Regions from separate parts of the Sphingomonas taxi genome, predicted to be linked through region 1. Evidence: predicted binding sites of a transcription regulator. Region 1 holds the regulator's gene; the other holds the start of a gene.
What was found. Region 1 encodes LexA, which represses DNA repair genes until DNA is damaged. Its sites were predicted from a motif close to GTTCCNCNCTTGTTCT; they were not measured.
Positions count from the first base shown of each region.

Region 2: MC45_RS02855 (DNA recombination protein RmuC) is a predicted target of LexA. The motif match lies at 874-889, and genes of this name have one in related genera.

Region 1 is NZ_CP009571.1:1,095,822-1,099,631, reverse strand. Features, by position in the region: gene MC45_RS04900 (ComEC/Rec2 family competence protein) at 68-2,188, shown strand; gene lexA (transcriptional repressor LexA) at 2,390-3,073, opposite strand; gene MC45_RS04890 (molybdopterin molybdotransferase MoeA) at 3,132-3,810, opposite strand, start outside.
Region 2 is NZ_CP009571.1:657,394-661,203, forward strand. Features, by position in the region: gene recR (recombination mediator RecR) at 1-191, shown strand, start outside; gene def (peptide deformylase) at 264-782, shown strand; gene MC45_RS02855 (DNA recombination protein RmuC) at 936-2,387, shown strand; gene MC45_RS02860 (hypothetical protein) at 2,399-2,629, shown strand; gene MC45_RS02865 (TrmH family RNA methyltransferase) at 2,812-3,609, opposite strand; gene MC45_RS02870 (HPr family phosphocarrier protein) at 3,723-3,810, opposite strand, start outside.

The sequences.
Region 1 (3,810 bases):
CAAGGTTCGAGACGTGACGGCCGGAGCGGCCGCCGCGGGCCCTAGCACGCGGCTTCTGCGCCTTCAAATGCCCCGCGCCATGGAACGGTTGCGCGTCGGTATCGAAGAATGGCTGGAGGCGGAACGCGATCAGTTGGTGCTGTGGCTGCCGGTGGCATTCGGTGGCGGGATCGCGGCGTGGTTCGTGCTGCCCGATCCGCGGACGTGGACGACGACGCTGCTGCTGTGCGCCGCCGTGGCATTCGCCGCCATCGGGTTGGCACGCGGCGACCGGGCTGCGCGGGTCGTCGCGCTCGGTGCCGTGGCCGTCGCCGCCGGGTTGGCGCTGATCTGGTGGCGGGCGGAGCGGGTCGCCGAACCGGTGCTCGCACGCCCGGTCGTCGCGGTGGTACGCGGCAGCGTCGAGCGGGCCGAGCCGTTGATCGCGCGCGGACTGATGCGGCTGACGATCCGCGCCGACGCCGGCCAGGGCCTGCCGACGCGGCTGCGGGTCAATCTCGCCGCGGCGGACGTACCGGCGGACCTGGGGGCGGGTGCGGTCGTCCGGCTGCGGGCGCGACTGATGCCGCCGCCCGACGCCGCGGTGCCCGGCGCCTATGATTTCGCACGGGTGGCGTGGTTCGCGGGTATCGGCGCGACCGGGCGTGGTTTCGCGCCGGTGACGGTGATCCGGCCCGCCCCGGCGGGGGGTGGCCTGCGGACGCGGCTGACCGATCATATCACCGCCCGGCTGGACGGCAGCCGCGGCGGGATCGCGGCCGCGCTTGCCACCGGTGACGAGGGTGCGATCACCCCGGACGATTCGGAAGCGATGCGCCGCGCCGGCCTCGCGCATCTCTTGTCGGTCAGCGGGTTGCACATCACCGCAGCCGTCGGTGCGACGATGCTGCTGGTCATGCGGCTGCTCGCCTTGTGGCCGTGGCTGGCGATCCGCGTCCGGTTGCCGCTGGTCGCGGCGGCGGCAGGAGCGCTGGCGGCGATCGGCTATACCTGGCTCACCGGCAGTCAGGTGCCGACGATCCGGTCCTGCGTCGCATCGCTGCTGGTGCTGGGGGCACTGGTGCTCGGGCGCGAGGCGGTGACGTTGCGGCTGGTCGCCGCGGGCGCGATGACGGTGCTGCTCGTCTGGCCGGAGGCGGTGACCGGCGCGAGCTTCCAACTGTCCTTCGCGGCGATCGCGGCGATCGTCGCGCTGCACGAGCATCCGCGTGTCGAATCATGGTTCGCGCCGCGCGAGGAGGGGCGAATGGCTCGCGTGCTGCGATCGCTGGTGTCGCTGCTGCTCACCGGGCTGGTCGTCGAGGCGGCGCTGATGCCGATCGCAGTCTATCACTTCCACAAAGCGGGGCTCTACGGCTCGGCGGCGAACATCGTCGCCATCCCGCTCACCACCTTCGTGGTGATGCCGCTGGAGGCCCTCGCCCTGCTGCTCGACGCCTTGGGCTGCGGCGGGCCGGTCTGGTGGGCGACCGATGTCGCCTTACGCCTGTTGCTGGTCCTCGCGCATGCGGTCGCCGCTGCGCCGGGATCGTCGCTTGCGCTGCCGTCGATGCCGGCGGCGGCGTTTGCGCTCTTGGTGGCGGGGGGATTGTGGCTGGCTTTGTGGCGGACGCGGTGGCGGCGGCTCGGCGTGGTACCGCTCGTCATCGGTGCGGGCTGGACGTGGCTGACGCCCGCGCCCGACCTGCTGGTGACGGGCGACGGGCGGCATATGGCGGTGCGTGTCGGCGGCGGGCTGGCGCTGCTGCGTGATCGGGCCGGGGACTATACGCGGGACATGCTCGCCGAAAACGGCGGCGCCGACGCGGGGATGCTATTGGGGGAGCAGGCGGCGGCGCGCTGCACGCGCGATGCCTGTGCGGTCGATGTGGATGCGGGCGGGCGGCGCTGGCGGGTGCTGGCGACGCGGAGCCTGTATCCGGTGAACCGCGACGATCTCGCGACGGCCTGTGCGCGTGCGGATGTGGTGGTGAGCGAACGCCATCTGCCGCGAACGTGCCGGCCGCGCTGGCTCCGGCTGGACGCGCCGATGCTGCGGCGGACCGGCGGGGTCGCGGTGACCTTCGCGGGTGGCGACGTGCGGACGGTGCGGCGCGACGCGGATGCGCATCCGTGGTTCGCTGCCGTGCGGGTCATGCCGGCGGTGACGGGCGAGCACCATAGAAAGCGTCGATGGGGTGCCCCGTGAAAGTCCGCCAGTGCTCCTGCGGACGCAGGAGTCCAGAGCCAAGCAGAACAACGGCGTATGGCGTTCCGGACTCCTGGGCTCCTGCTTTCGCAGGAGCACTGGGATGACGTTCGCAGAGGTCTCGAACAAGTCCGGGGTGACCGAGAGAGGGTGGAAAGCGTTGGGCATACATGGAGGCCCATATGCGATCCCGCCGGCGGCTCAATCGTAGCGGCGCAGGATGCCCGACAATTTGCCTTGCACGCGGACGTGCGAGGGCACGTAGCGTTGCGGTTCATAGGCGCGATTGGCCGGATCGAGCCGGACCATCGCGCCCTCGCGACGGAAATATTTGAGCGTCGCCTCGCTGTCGTCGATCAGCGCGACGACGATCTCGCCGTCGCGGGCGACTTCGGTCCGGCGGATCAGCGCATAGTCGCCGTCGAGAATGCCCGCCTCGACCATCGAATCGCCCGATACTTCCAGCGCATAATGTTCGCCCGAACCGAGCAGCGCGGCCGGCACCGCGAGCATCGAGCTTCCCTCGAACGCCTCGATCGGCACGCCGGCGGCGATGCGGCCGTGCAGCGGGATTTCGATGACGTCGTTGGCCGGCGTCGCCGCGGGGCGGACGTTGCCGGTCTTGGCAGGGGGCACGGCCGGGGCGGCCGGCGCGGGCTTGCGTTCCGACCGTTCCGGCATGCGCAGCACTTCGAGCGCACGGGCACGGTTGGGCAGACGGCGGATGAAATGCCGTTCCTCGAGCGCGCTGATCAGGCGATGCACGCCCGATTTGGATTTCAGGTCGAGCGCTTCCTTCATCTCCTCGAACGAGGGCGAGATGCCGGTTTCTTCCAGCCGGTCGTTGATGAAGCAAACGAGCTCGTGTTGCTTGCGCGTGAGCATGAGCGGACCTTCCCCGTCGGAACAGACGCGGAACTTCTAGGGAACAGGATAGCGCCCGTCAAGCGATGACGAGGATTTGTGCCGAGTCGCCCGCACTGGTGGCAGGCGCGTCGACCGGCCGCACGATCAGGCAGTGCGAGCGGGCGAGCGTGAGGAGCATCGAACTGTCTTGGATGGTCGAGGCAAAGGCGCGACCGTCGCGCAGCTCGGCGCGCAGATAGTCGGTGCGCGGGCCGTTCGCGGGCAGGTCCTCGCCGAGGATGGTCATCGTCGTGCGCGGTAGCGGGTCGGCGGCGCCCGCGAGGTGCGCGACCAGCGGTTTGACGAACAGCAACGCGGTGACGAACGCGGACACCGGATTACCGGGCAGGCCGAGCAGGATCGTGTCGCCGAGCCGGCCCGCCATCATCGGCTTGCCGGGGCGCAGCGCGATCCGCCAGAAGTCGATGCTGCCGCCGGCCGCCTCGAGCGCAGGGCGGACGAGATCGTGGTCGCCGACCGAAGCGCCGCCGGTGGTGACGAGCAAATCGGCTTCGACACCGGCGAAGGCGTCCCGCAACGTGGCGAGATCGTCGGGGAGGATGCCGAGATCGATCAATTCGATCGGCAGGTCGGCGAGCAGCGCCGCCAGCATCGCGCGGTTCGATTCGGGGAGCGCGTCGGGCGAGGCGCCGCGGCCGGGCTCGACCAGTTCGTCGCCGGTCGCGCAGATCGCGACCCGCACGCGGCGGTGGACG
Region 2 (3,810 bases), 440 kb from region 1:
TCGACGAGGTCGTCCTCGCGATGAACGCGACGCTGGAGGGCCAGACGACGGCGCATTACCTCGCCGACCGCATCGAACGCTTCCCGGTACGCGTGACCCAGCTCGCGCACGGCCTGCCGGTCGGCGGCGAACTGGATTATCTCGACGAAGGCACGCTCGCGCAGGCGCTGCGCGCGCGGCGTCCGGTCTGAATTCCTCCCCGTGCCGGGGGACGATTACGCTCGAACTTGACGCCAAACCCCTCGCCACCTAGCTGACCGGGCATGGCAGTCCTCCCCATCGTCGAAGTCCCCGATCCGCGCCTGCGCCTGATCTCCAAGCCCGTCGAGCAGGTCACCGACGAGACGCGCGCCTTCGTCCGGGACATGATCGACACGATGTATGACGCCAACGGCATCGGCCTCGCCGCGATCCAGGTCGGTATCGACAGCCGCATCCTCGTCATCGACCTGCAGGACGAGAAGGACGAGGAAGACAAGCCGATCAAGGCGCCCCACGCCTATATCAACCCCGAAATCCTCTCGGTCAGCGAGGAGACGAGCAGCTACAACGAAGGCTGCCTGTCGATCCCCGAACAATATGCCGACGTCGCCCGCCCTGCGAGCTGCCGCGTCCGCTGGCTCGACGAACAGGGCGAGCGCCACGAGGAAGAGCTGACCGGCCTGCTCTCGACCTGCATGCAGCATGAGATCGACCATCTCAACGGCGTGCTCTTCATCGACCATATCAGCCGCCTGAAGCGCGACATGGTGATGAAGAAGCTGGCGAAGATGCGCCGCTAAGGCGTTTGCCCAGCCCCCCTGAAGGAAGGGGCGGGGCTTGCTAGCCTCTCGCATCCCATCTGCCGTATTTAGGGACTGTCCTCCCCCCGACGTTCGATCTATGTTCCTCGCCACGACAAGACTGCCGGCGCGGTTTGCCGGCCGCCAAAGGGAATGAACGTGGACCTGACGATCGTCATCATCGCCATCCTCGCGCTGGCCGCGGGCCTGCTCGTCGGCGCGCTGCTCGCCAACCGCAAGGCCGGCAGCCTCGCGGCCGATCTCGCCGTGGCGCAGAGCAAGGCCGCCGACGCCGAGCTGGTCGCCCGCGCCCGCGACGCCGTCGAGCGCGAGCGCAACGAGGCGATGCGCGACCTCGCCGCGTTGCGCGCCCAGTCGGAGGACCGCGCGGCTACCCTCGACGCGCTGCGCGACGAACTCGCGACGATCCGCGCCGATCGCGACGCCGCCCGCACCGCGCTCGCCAGCACCGGCGCGCAGGTCGAGGCGTTCGAAGCGCGCCTGCTCGACATGCGCGACGCCAAGGAGCAGATGGCGGCGCAGTTCAACGACCTCGCCAACAAGGCGCTGACCGATGCGCAAAAGGCGTTCCTCGACCGTGCCGAAGCGCGCTTCCGCCAGTCGGAGGAACTCGCCGGCACCAACCTCAAATCCTTGCTCCAGCCGGTCAACGACCGGCTCGCCCGCTACGAGGAGGGCGTCGCCAAGGTCGAGGCCGAACGCCGCGACGCCTTCGGCGACCTCAAGGGCCAGATCGAACAGATGCGGCTCGGTCAGGAACGCGTCTCGGGCGAGGCGGCCAAATTGGTCAACGCGCTGCGCAACGCGCCCAAGGCGCGCGGTCGCTGGGGCGAGCAGCAGCTCCGCAACGTGCTCGAAACCTGCGGCCTCGCCGAACATACCGATTTCGCGATGGAGGTCAGCGTCGCCGACGGGGAAGGGGGCCGCCTGCGCCCCGATGCGATCGTCCGCGTCCCCGGCGGCAAGTCGCTGATCATCGACGCCAAGGTCTCGCTCAACGCCTATCAGGATGCATTCGGCGCGGTCGACGAGAGCGAGCGCCACATCGGCCTCACGGCGCATGCCGCCTCGATGCGCGCGCATATCAACGGCCTGTCGGCAAAGGCCTATTGGTCGCAGTTCGACGATACGCCCGAATATGTCGTGATGTTCGTTCCCGGCGAGCATTTCCTCTCCGCCGCGCTGGAGCATGATGCCGGCCTGTGGGATTACGCCTTTGACAAAAGGGTATTGCTGGCAACGCCGACCAACCTCATCGCGATCGCGCGCACGGTGGCGGCGGTCTGGCGGCAGGAGAAACTGGCGACCGAAGCCCGTGCCATCGGCGCGCTCGGCAAGGAACTCTACGACCGGCTGGCCAAGGCCGGCGAGGATCTCCGCAAGGTTGGCGGGGGCCTCACCACCGCAGTCAACAATTACAACAATTTCGTCTCGAGCTTCGAAAGCCGCGCATTGGTGTCGGCGCGCAAGTTCCGCGATCTTAATATCGAGCCCGGTGCGCGTGAAATCGGCGTCGCGGAACCCGTCGAGGCCCTGGCGCGCTACGGCGAGGAAGCGCTGCGCCTGCCGGATGCGGCGGAATAGAGGAGCGGGCGATGAAGGGCATGCATCATGGCGATGTCATCATGGATCACGACGGCAGGCTGTCCGGCATGGTGGCGGGCGACGTGATCGTCCGGTCTGGCTGCGATGTCCGGATCAGCGGCATGGTCGCGGGAGACGTCTATGTCGAGGCCGGCGCCCGGGCGCGGATCAGCGGCATGGTGTCCGGGCGAGTCTTCAACCGCGGCGGCGCGATCCGGGTCAGCGGCATGGTCGGAGGCTAGGCCGATCGGCAAGGCTTTGATGCGGCGGCCGAACCCGGCGTTGCTGTCCTACTGGTGACACCCGTGATATCCGAATGGCTCTTTTTGATCGGTGCAGATGTCGAAATGATAGGGCTCGATCGTTTCGATTAAGGCGTCCAACTTGTCCATGTTGGCTGTTCGGCAAGACGCGAGGATGAGCCTTAGCCGTGCTGCGCCAGCACCTCATAGGCCATCACCGCCGTCGCCACCGCGGCATTGAGACTGTCCGCCTTGCCCAGCATCGGGATCTTGACCAGCAGGTCGCACGCCGCGGCATAGTCCGCCGGCATCCCCTGCGCCTCGTTGCCGGTCAGCAGGAAGGTCGGCGTCGCGTAGCGCGCGGCGCGATAATCGTGCTCGGTATCGAGGCTCAGGCCGACGAGCTGCCCCGGCCCCTCGCGCAGCCAGCCGAGGAACGGCGCCCACTCGCTTCGCACGACGGGAATGGTGAACAGAGCCCCCATGCTGGCGCGCACCGCCTCGACCGAAAAGGGATCGACGCATTCGCCGATCAGGATCAGCCCGCCCGCGCCGACCGCATCGGCGGTGCGCAGGATCGTGCCGAGATTGCCGGGATCGCGCAGCCGCTCGGCGACCAGCCAGATCTTCGCCGTGGTCCGATCGAGATCGGCCAGCGTCCGGTCGAATTCGTCGAACACGCCGACCACCGCCTGCGGATTGTCCTTGCCCGACAGTTTGGACAGGATGTCGGGCGTCGTCTGGATCGACTCGCCGCCCGCCATCTCGACGTCGATCGACAGCGCATGGACCAAAGGATGATCGGCGTTGCCCGCGGCATAGAACAGGATGCGCGGCAGCCGCCCGGTCTCGCGCGCCTCGGTGAGGATACGCAGCCCCTCGGCCATGAACTGGCGCGCGCCGCGGCGATGGCGCTTGTCGCGCAGCTCGCGGGCGTATTTGACAAGCGGGTTGGAAAAGGCGGTGATTTCACGGGGCATGGCGCGTCGGCCTTCGCGCTAGCCGACGGCTGGCGCAAGGCGAAAACGACGCGCCCGGCCGGCGCGGCATCGGCCGCGTCCGACGACGCGGCTTTGCCGCTGCGCCACCGCCGTCAATCTTCGCCGAACTTCGCCTCGACCAGCTCGCACAGCGCGCCGACCGCCGCCTCGGCGCCGTCGCCGCTCGCGCTGATCGTGATC